Linked DNA regions of Catenulispora sp. GP43. The main gene of each other region encodes a partner of the protein of the gene in region 2 in a complex. Links are inferred from orthologs where the notes say so. Each region holds a gene or a part of one and is shown on either strand. Other genes may lie near its edges. The genes, in order: mfd and uvrA.

What was found.
Region 1: the proteins of uvrA (region 2) and mfd are in contact, whole or in part, in a crystal structure (PDB 4DFC), measured with the Escherichia coli proteins. The link is inferred for Catenulispora sp. GP43 from one-to-one orthologs.

What each region holds. Positions count from the first base shown.
Region 1 is NZ_JBGCCT010000003.1:149,569-154,001, forward strand. Bases 11-4,143 are described here. They hold mfd (transcription-repair coupling factor), read right to left. Parts: upstream 3,760-4,143; coding sequence 211-3,759; downstream 11-210. Other genes in these bases: ABH926_RS07880 (MFS transporter), read right to left, coding at 11-119; ABH926_RS07890 (SMI1/KNR4 family protein), read left to right, coding at 3,980-4,143. In the rest of the region: more of ABH926_RS07880, read right to left, coding at 1-10; more of ABH926_RS07890, read left to right, coding at 4,144-4,433. UniProt on the Escherichia coli protein: Couples transcription and DNA repair by recognizing RNA polymerase (RNAP) stalled at DNA lesions. Mediates ATP-dependent release of RNAP and its truncated transcript from the DNA, and recruitment of nucleotide excision repair machinery to the damaged site.
Region 2 is NZ_JBGCCT010000019.1:158,822-162,757, reverse strand. The notes cover bases 3-3,638. They hold uvrA (excinuclease ABC subunit UvrA), read left to right. Parts: upstream 3-315; coding sequence 316-3,438; downstream 3,439-3,638. Other genes in these bases: ABH926_RS33055 (Rieske (2Fe-2S) protein), read left to right, coding at 3,588-3,638; ABH926_RS33065 (maleylpyruvate isomerase family mycothiol-dependent enzyme), read right to left, coding at 3-159. Also shown: more of ABH926_RS33065, read right to left, coding at 1-2; more of ABH926_RS33055, read left to right, coding at 3,639-3,936. UniProt on the Escherichia coli protein: The UvrABC repair system catalyzes the recognition and processing of DNA lesions. UvrA is an ATPase and a DNA-binding protein. A damage recognition complex composed of 2 UvrA and 2 UvrB subunits scans DNA for abnormalities.

The DNA.
Region 1 (4,433 bases), on a different replicon or contig from region 2:
CCGAAGGACCGGGTCAACAGCACCGTCAGGAACGCCAGCGAGAACCCGCCGAGCTGGTTCACCGCGCGCGCCATGATGAGCGCCTTGACCTGCCCGGGAAGTCGATCCGTCGCGCCCATTGCGTCCCCTGTCGCCGACCTGGTGTGCAAACTACTCGCAGTTGCAAATGATTCGCAAGTAATTCCACCAGGCCCCGCCGACAGGTTCGGGCTACATCTTCAGCACCGCGTCGATCAGGTCCCGCGCCCAGCCCAGCAGCTCCTGGTCGCGCAGCGGCTGCCCGCCGACCCGGGCGGTCATCGGCTTGGGCACCAGCATGGTGTCCGTGGCCGCCTTCACCAGCGTCTTCGGGTACAGCCGCAGCAGCCGCATCTCCTGCGACTCGCGCAGCTTCACCGGGCCGAACTTCACGAAGTTGCCCTGCACCGCGACCTCCGCGAGCCCGGCCGCGCGCGCGTCGATGCGGAACGCCGCGACCGCGAGCAGATTTTCCACAGGCTGTGGAAAACGTCCGTAGCGGTCGGTGAACTCCTGGCGGACCTCGGCCAGTTCCTCGTGCGAGCACGCGCTCGCGATGCGCTTGTAGGCCTCCAGCCGCAGCCGCTCGCCCGGGATGTAGTCGTGCGGCAGGTGCGCGTCGACCGGCAGGTCCACGCGGATCTCCACCTGCTCCTCGACCTCGCGGCCCTCGGCCTCCGCACGGTACTGCTCGACCGCCTCGCCGACCATGCGGATGTAGAGGTCGAAGCCGACGCCCTCGATGTGGCCGGACTGCTCGCCGCCGAGCAGGTTGCCGGCGCCCCGGATCTCCAGGTCCTTCATCGCCACGTACATGCCGGCACCCAGGTCGGTGTGCTGCGCGATGGTCGCCAGGCGCTCGTGCGCGGTCTCGGTCAGCGGCTTCTCGGGCGGGTAGGTGAAGTAGGAGTACGCGCGCTCGCGGCCCCGGCCCACCCGGCCGCGCAGCTGGTGCAGCTGCGACAGGCCGAAGTTGTCGGCGCGCTCCACGATCAGCGTGTTGGCGTTGGTGATGTCGATGCCGGACTCCACGATCGTGGTGCAGACCAGGACGTCGTACTCCTTGTTCCAGAAGTCGACGATCAGCTTCTCCAGCACGTGCTCGTTCATCTGGCCGTGCGCCGTGGCGATCCGCGCCTCGGGCACCAGCGCGCGCAGCCGGGAGGCCGCGCGGTCGATCGACTCCACCCGGTTGTGGATGTAGAAGGCCTGCCCCTCGCGCAGCAGCTCGCGGCGGATCGCCGCGGAGATCTGCCTCTCCTCGTACGGTCCGACGAACGTCAGCACCGGGTGCCGCTCCTCCGGCGGGGTCTGGATCGTGGACATCTCGCGGATGCCGGTGACCGCCATCTCCAGGGTGCGCGGGATGGGGGTGGCGGACATGGTCAGCACGTCCACGTTGGCCCGCGCCTGCTTCAGCTGCTCCTTGTGCTCGACGCCGAACCGCTGCTCCTCGTCCACGATGACCAGGCCCAGGCGCTTGAACTTCACCGAGTTCGCCAGCAACCGGTGGGTGCCGATGACGACGTCGACCGACCCGTCTGCGACGCCGCGCAGCACCTCCTCGGCCTCCTTGTCGGTCTGGAACCGGGACAGGCCCTTCAGGGTCACCGGGAACTGCGCGTAGCGCTCGGCGAACGTCGAGAAGTGCTGCTGAACCAGCAGCGTCGTCGGCACCAGCACCGCCACCTGCTTGCCGTCCTGCACCGCCTTGAACGCCGCGCGCACCGCGATCTCGGTCTTGCCGTAGCCGACGTCGCCGCAGATCAGCCGGTCCATCGGGACCGGCTTCTCCATGTCCGTCTTCACCTCGTCGATGCACGCCAGCTGGTCCGGGGTCTCGACGTAGGGGAACGCGTCCTCCAGCTCCCGCTGCCACGGCGTGTCGGCGGCGAACGCGTGCCCCGGCGCGGCCATCCGCGCGCTGTACAGCTTCACCAGGTCCCCGGCGATCTGCTTGACCGCCTTGCGGGCCCGGGACTTCGCCTTCTGCCAGTCCGCGCCGCCGAGCCGGTGCAGCGAGGGCGCCTCGCCGCCGACGTACTTGGTGACCTGGTCGAGCTGGTCGGTGGGGACGAACAGCCGGTCGCCGGGCTGGCCGCGCTTGGCCGCGGCGTACTCGATCACCAGGTACTCGCGGGTGGCGCCGGCGACGGTGCGCTGCGCCATCTCCACGTAACGGCCCACGCCGTGCTGCTCGTGCACGACCGGGTCGCCGGCCTTGAGCTGCAGCGGGTCGATGACGTTGCGGCGCCGCGAGGGCATCCGCCCCATGTCCTTGGTGGTGGCGCGCTGCCCGGAGACGTCCTGCTCGGTGATCACCCAGAGCTTGAGGGCCTCGGCGAGGAAGCCGTGGTCGATGCTGGCCGTCGCGACCGTGGCCAGCGCCGGCTCCGGGGCGGTCTCCAGCTCCGGGACGTACCGGGCGCCGATGTCAGCGCCCTTCAACACCTCGACCAGGCGCTCGGCCGAGCCGTGGCCGGCGGTGACCAGCACCACCCGCCAGCCCTCGGAGATCCGGGCCCGGACGTCGGCCAGCGCGCGGCCGGTGTCGCCGCCGTACTGCTCGGCGTCGTGGATCTCGCTGACCTCGGTGGCGTCCTCCTCCGGCAGCAGCTCCAGGTCCGGGGCGAAGGGCGTCAGCGACCACCAGGGCAGGCCCAGGGTGATGGCGTGCTCGCGGACCGACGCGAGGTCCTTCAGCGAGGCCGCGCCGAGGTCGATCGGGCTCTGGCCGCCGCCGGCCGTGGCGGCCCAGGAGGCGTCCAGGAACTCGGCGGAGGTGGCGGCCAGATCGGCGGCGCGGGTGCGCACGCGCTCGGGGTCGCACAGCACCACCGGCGAGCCGGCCGGCAGCAGGTCGATCAACAGCTCCATCTCGTCGACCAGGACCGGCGCCAGGGACTCCATGCCCTCCACGCCGATGCCCTCGGAGACCTTGCCCAGGATGTCGGTCAGCTCGGGGTGTTCCTCCATCAGCGCCGCGGCCCGCTTGCGGACCTCGTCGGTGAGCAGCAGCTCGCGGCACGGCGGGGCCCACAGCCCGTGCTCGGCCACCTCCAGCGAGCGCTGGTCGGCGACCTTGAAGTAGCGGATCTCCTCGATCTGGTCGCCCCAGAACTCCAGCCGCAGCGGGTGCTCCTCGGTCGGCGGGAAGACGTCCACGATGCCGCCCCGGACGGCGAACTCGCCGCGCTTCTCCACCAGGTCCGTCCGGGTGTAAGCGGCGGCGCCGAGCCGGTTCACCAGCTCGTCCAGCTCGACGTCCTCGCCGGTGCGCGCGGCCACCGGGACCAGGTCCGCCAGCCCCTTCACCTGCGGCTGGAGCACCGAGCGGATCGGCGCCACGACCACCTGGAGGGCACCGGCGCCCTCGGTGGCGGCGTCCGGATGGACCAGCCGGCGCAGCACGGCCAGCCGGCGCCCGACTGTGTCGCTGCGCGGCGACAGGCGCTCGTGCGGCAGCGTCTCCCAGGAGGGGAAGTCGACGACGGTCTCCGGGTCCAGCAGCCCGCGCAGCGCCGCGACCAGGTCCTCGGCCTCGCGGCCGGTGGCGGTCACGGCCAGCACCGGGCGGCCCGCCGGGCCTTGCGCGCGGGCCAGCGCGGCCAGCGCGAACGGCCGCACCGAGCGGGGCGCGGCCAGGTCGAAGGAGGTACGGCCGGCGGTGGCCGACGCTTCCAACAGCGCGGCGACACCCCGGTCGTCGGATACGGCGTCAAGAAGTCCGGACAGGCTCACAGGGGCCACCCTTCGCGCACGACGAACAGCCCGAAGCCATGAGACGGCGTCGGGATGCCTCTAGAGTACGCCTGGCTTACGACACTCGTTTGGGGATTATTCGGGACGAAGTCGCTCTCCAGGGGGCGACCTGGTCAGGCGACATACCCCTGACCGGTTCGGAGCCGGTACCTTTCTACCGGACCCAACAGATGTAAATAAGGCCGGAGCGAGACCTCAGATGGCACAGGCATCCGCACAGCGGCACGGCATACCGAACGGCCAGTTCGCCGGACGGATCATCGAGTTCAGCGACCCCGAACTCGACCGCAAGTTCCCGCACGGTATCTACCTGACCATGCACGGCTACCCGGAGTTCGCCGTCTACGCCCGCCACACCGTGCAGATCGCGGACCCGCCGTCCGGCCTGTCCGTGGACGAGATCAGGGTCACCGACGTCATCGCGGCCAACCTGCTGGCCGCCGACGCCGGCGACCCGCTGTGGAGCGGCCGGCCGAGCACCGCCACGCCGCAGGGCTGGACCTGGGCGCACGCCGCCGAGAGCCGCATGCTGCACTGCGTGCCGATCGAGCTGCACGGGGCGTTCCGCCACCACGGCGGCATGGCCACGCTGAAGGCCGACCGCAGCCGCTCGGGGCTGTTCACCGAGGGCATGCTGGAACCGGTCGCCTTCG
Region 2 (3,936 bases):
TACGTGCCCGCGCGTCCAGCCGTCGCACAATGAGGGTCCGCGCAGGTCCTCGTCCGTCATGGCGGCGACGGTGTCCAGCAGGTGCGCGGTCGCCTCGGTGATCTGCTCGAGATCGGCGGCGGCGTCGAAGGAGGCGGGGATGGTCGGTGATTCGGTCACGGCGGTAACTCTTCCGTACCTGCCGTCCGTGTGCCACACACATCCGGCGACCGGCCTCGTGTCGGGGCGCGGAGCAGCGGACGGGGCGGAAATCCGAACTTGTCAGAGGGCCCGTCTAGCATCGGTGCGAGTCATGTCTTCAGGAAGGTTGCACTAGTGGATCGGCTGATCGTCCGCGGCGCGCGGGAGCACAACCTCAAGGACGTCTCGGTAGACCTCCCCCGGGACGCCCTTATCGTGTTCACCGGCTTGTCCGGCTCGGGCAAGTCCTCGCTGGCGTTCGACACGATCTTCGCTGAGGGCCAGCGGCGATACGTGGAGTCGCTGTCGGCGTACGCCCGCCAGTTCCTCGGGCAGATGGACAAGCCCGACGTCGACTTCATCGAGGGCCTGTCGCCCGCGGTGTCGATCGACCAGAAGTCGACCTCGAAGAACCCGCGTTCGACCGTGGGCACCATCACCGAGGTGTACGACTACCTGCGCCTGCTCTACGCGCGCGCCGGCCGCCCGCACTGCCCGGTCTGCGGCCGCCCCATCGCCCGGCAGAGCCCGCAGCAGATCGTGGACCGGGTGCTGGAGTTGGAGGAGGGCACCCGCTTCCAGGTCCTGGCCCCGGTGGTGCGCGAGCGCAAGGGCGAGTACGTCGACCTGTTCGCCGAGCTCCAGACCAAGGGCTTCAGCCGGGCGCGGGTGGACGGCGTGGTGGTGCAGCTCACCGAGGCGCCGACGCTGAAGAAGCAGGAGAAGCACACCATCGAGGTGGTGGTGGACCGGCTCTCGGTCAAGGCCAGCGCCAAGCGCCGGCTCACCGACTCGGTGGAGACCGCGCTCCAGCTCGGCGGCGGCATGATCACGCTGGAGTTCGTCGACCTGCCCGAGGACGACCCGAACCGCGAGCGCATGTACTCCGAGCACCTGTACTGCGTCTACGACGACCTGTCCTTCGAGGAGCTCGAGCCGCGCTCGTTCTCCTTCAACTCCCCCTTCGGAGCCTGCCCGACCTGCTCGGGCCTGGGCGTGAAGCTGGAGGTGGACACCGAGCTGGTGATCCCGGACCCGGACCGGAGCCTGGCCGACGGCGCGATCACGGTCTGGGCCACCGCCGGGATGGGCTCCAGCTGGTGGAACCACATCCTGACCGCGCTGGCCGGGGAGCTGGGCTTCGACGTGAACACGCCGTGGCACCGGATCCCGGCCAAGGCGCAGAAGGTGGTCCTGGAGGGCTACAAGAAGAAGATCACGGTCCGCTACACCAACCGGCACGGCTCCAAGCGCGCCTGGGAGACCACCTACGAGGGCGTCAAGCCGTGGGTCACCCGGCGCTACGCCGAGGCCGACAGCGACAGCGCCCGCGAGCGCCTGGCCGGCTACATGCGCGAGGTCCCGTGCGAGGCCTGCGACGGCACCCGGCTCAAGCCGGTCATCCGCGCCGTCACCCTGGGCGGGGAGCGCGAGCAGGGCGGCCGCTCGATCGACGAGATCTGCGCGCTGCCGGTCGGCGAGTGCGCGCTGTACCTGCGCGAGCTCACCCTGACCGACCGCGAGGCGCAGATCGCCGCCCGGGTGCTCAAGGAGGTCAACGAGCGCCTGCAGTTCCTGGTCGACGTCGGCCTGGACTACCTGTCGCTGGACCGGGCCAGCGCCACCCTGGCCGGCGGCGAGGCCCAGCGCATCCGGCTGGCCACGCAGATCGGCTCGGGCCTGACCGGCGTGCTGTACGTGCTCGACGAGCCCTCCATCGGCCTGCACCAGCGCGACAACCACCGGCTGATCGAGACCCTGATCCGGCTGCGGGACCTCGGCAACACCCTGATCGTGGTGGAGCACGACGAGGACACCATCGCCATCGCCGACTGGGTCGTGGACATCGGCCCCGGCGCCGGCGAGCACGGCGGGCAGGTCGTGGTGTCCGGCACCGTGGAGGAGCTGCTGGCCTCCGAGGACTCCCTGACCGGCCAGTACGTCTCCGGGCGGCGCCGCATCGAGATCCCGGCCATGCGCCGGCCGATCGACAAGAAGCGCCAGCTGGTGGTGCGCGGCGCGCGGGAGAACAACCTGCGCGACATCGACGTGGCCTTCCCGCTCGGGGTCTTCGTCGCGGTCACCGGCGTGTCCGGCTCCGGCAAGTCCACGCTGGTCAACGACATCCTGTACTCCACCCTGGCCCGCGAGCTGAACGGCGCGCGCACCGTGCCCGGCCGGCACACCCGGGTGGACGGCGTGGACCTGCTGGACAAGGTCGTGCACGTCGACCAGTCGCCGATCGGCCGCACCCCGCGCTCCAACCCGGCCACCTACACCGGCGTGTTCGACCACATCCGCAAGCTGTTCGCCAACACCACCGAGGCCAAGGTCCGCGGCTACCTGCCCGGCCGGTTCTCGTTCAACGTCAAGGGCGGCCGCTGCGAGAACTGCCAGGGCGACGGCACGATCAAGATCGAGATGAACTTCCTGCCGGACGTGTACGTGCCCTGCGAGGTCTGCCACGGCGCGCGCTACAACCGGGAGACCTTGGAGGTCCACTTCAAGGGCAAGAACATCGGCGAGGTCCTGGACATGCCGATCGAGGAGGCCGCGACCTTCTTCGAAGCCGTCCCGGCCATCGCCCGGCACATGCAGACGCTGGTCGACGTGGGCCTGGGCTACGTGCGCCTGGGGCAGTCGGCGACCACGCTGTCCGGCGGCGAGGCCCAGCGCGTGAAGCTGGCCGCCGAGCTCAAGCGCCGGGCCACCGGCCGCACCGTCTACGTGCTGGACGAGCCGACCACCGGCCTGCACTTCGAGGACATCAACAAGCTCCTGGGGGTGCTGCAGCGGCTGGTCGACGCCGGGAACTCGGTGATCGTGATCGAGCACAACCTGGACGTCATCAAGACCGCCGACTGGCTGGTCGACATGGGCCCGGAGGGCGGGCGCGGCGGCGGCGTGGTGGTCGCCCAGGGCACGCCGGAGGACGTGGCGAAGGTGGACGAGAGCCACACCGGCCGCTTCCTGGTGCCGATTCTGACCGGCGAGGCGAACGCCGCGACCGCGGCGCTGACCGCGGCGCAGGCGCGCAAGCCGAAGGTGGCGATGGCGATCGAGGCGGCCAAGCGGAGCAACGCGCCGAAGGCGGCGGCCGGCACCGGCGGCGCGGCCAAGACGGCGGCGAAGAAGACGGCGGCCAAGACCACGGCGGCCAAGACCACGGCGGCAAAGACGGCTGCGTCCAAGACGGCCGCCGCCAAGGCCCCGGCGGCCAAGAAGGCGCCGGCGAAGAAGGCGGCGGCCAAGAAGTAGCACCGAAGGGGCACTGAACCAGCGCCGAAGTAGCGCTGCGCATCCGGGCCCGTGCCGATCGGTGACGATCGGCACGGGCTCCGCCGTGATCCGGCCTTACTACGGAGCCTCAAAGAATTCTCACAGACGGGCATGATGAACTACTGCCCATGTCTGAAGATGTTGAGGTCGAGGAGTCGGGACCGGACCGCCGGTCCATCATGAAGGCCGCCGCGCTGGTCGTGGTGCCGGTGGCCGGGGTGGGCGCGGTCGCGGCTTGCAGCAGCAGCAACTCGTCGACGGACAACTCGTCGACCGGCGGCAGCGGGAGCGCCGGCAGCGGCAGTGGCGGCGGGAGCGGCAACGGCACGGTGACCGTGCCCTCGTCCTCCGTGCCGGTCGGCGGCGGGTACGTCGACCAGTCCCACCTGGTCGTGGTGACGCAGCCGGTGGCCGGGCAGTACAAGGCCTTCACCGCGGTGTGCACGCACCAGGGCTGCACGGTGGCCTCCGTGTCGA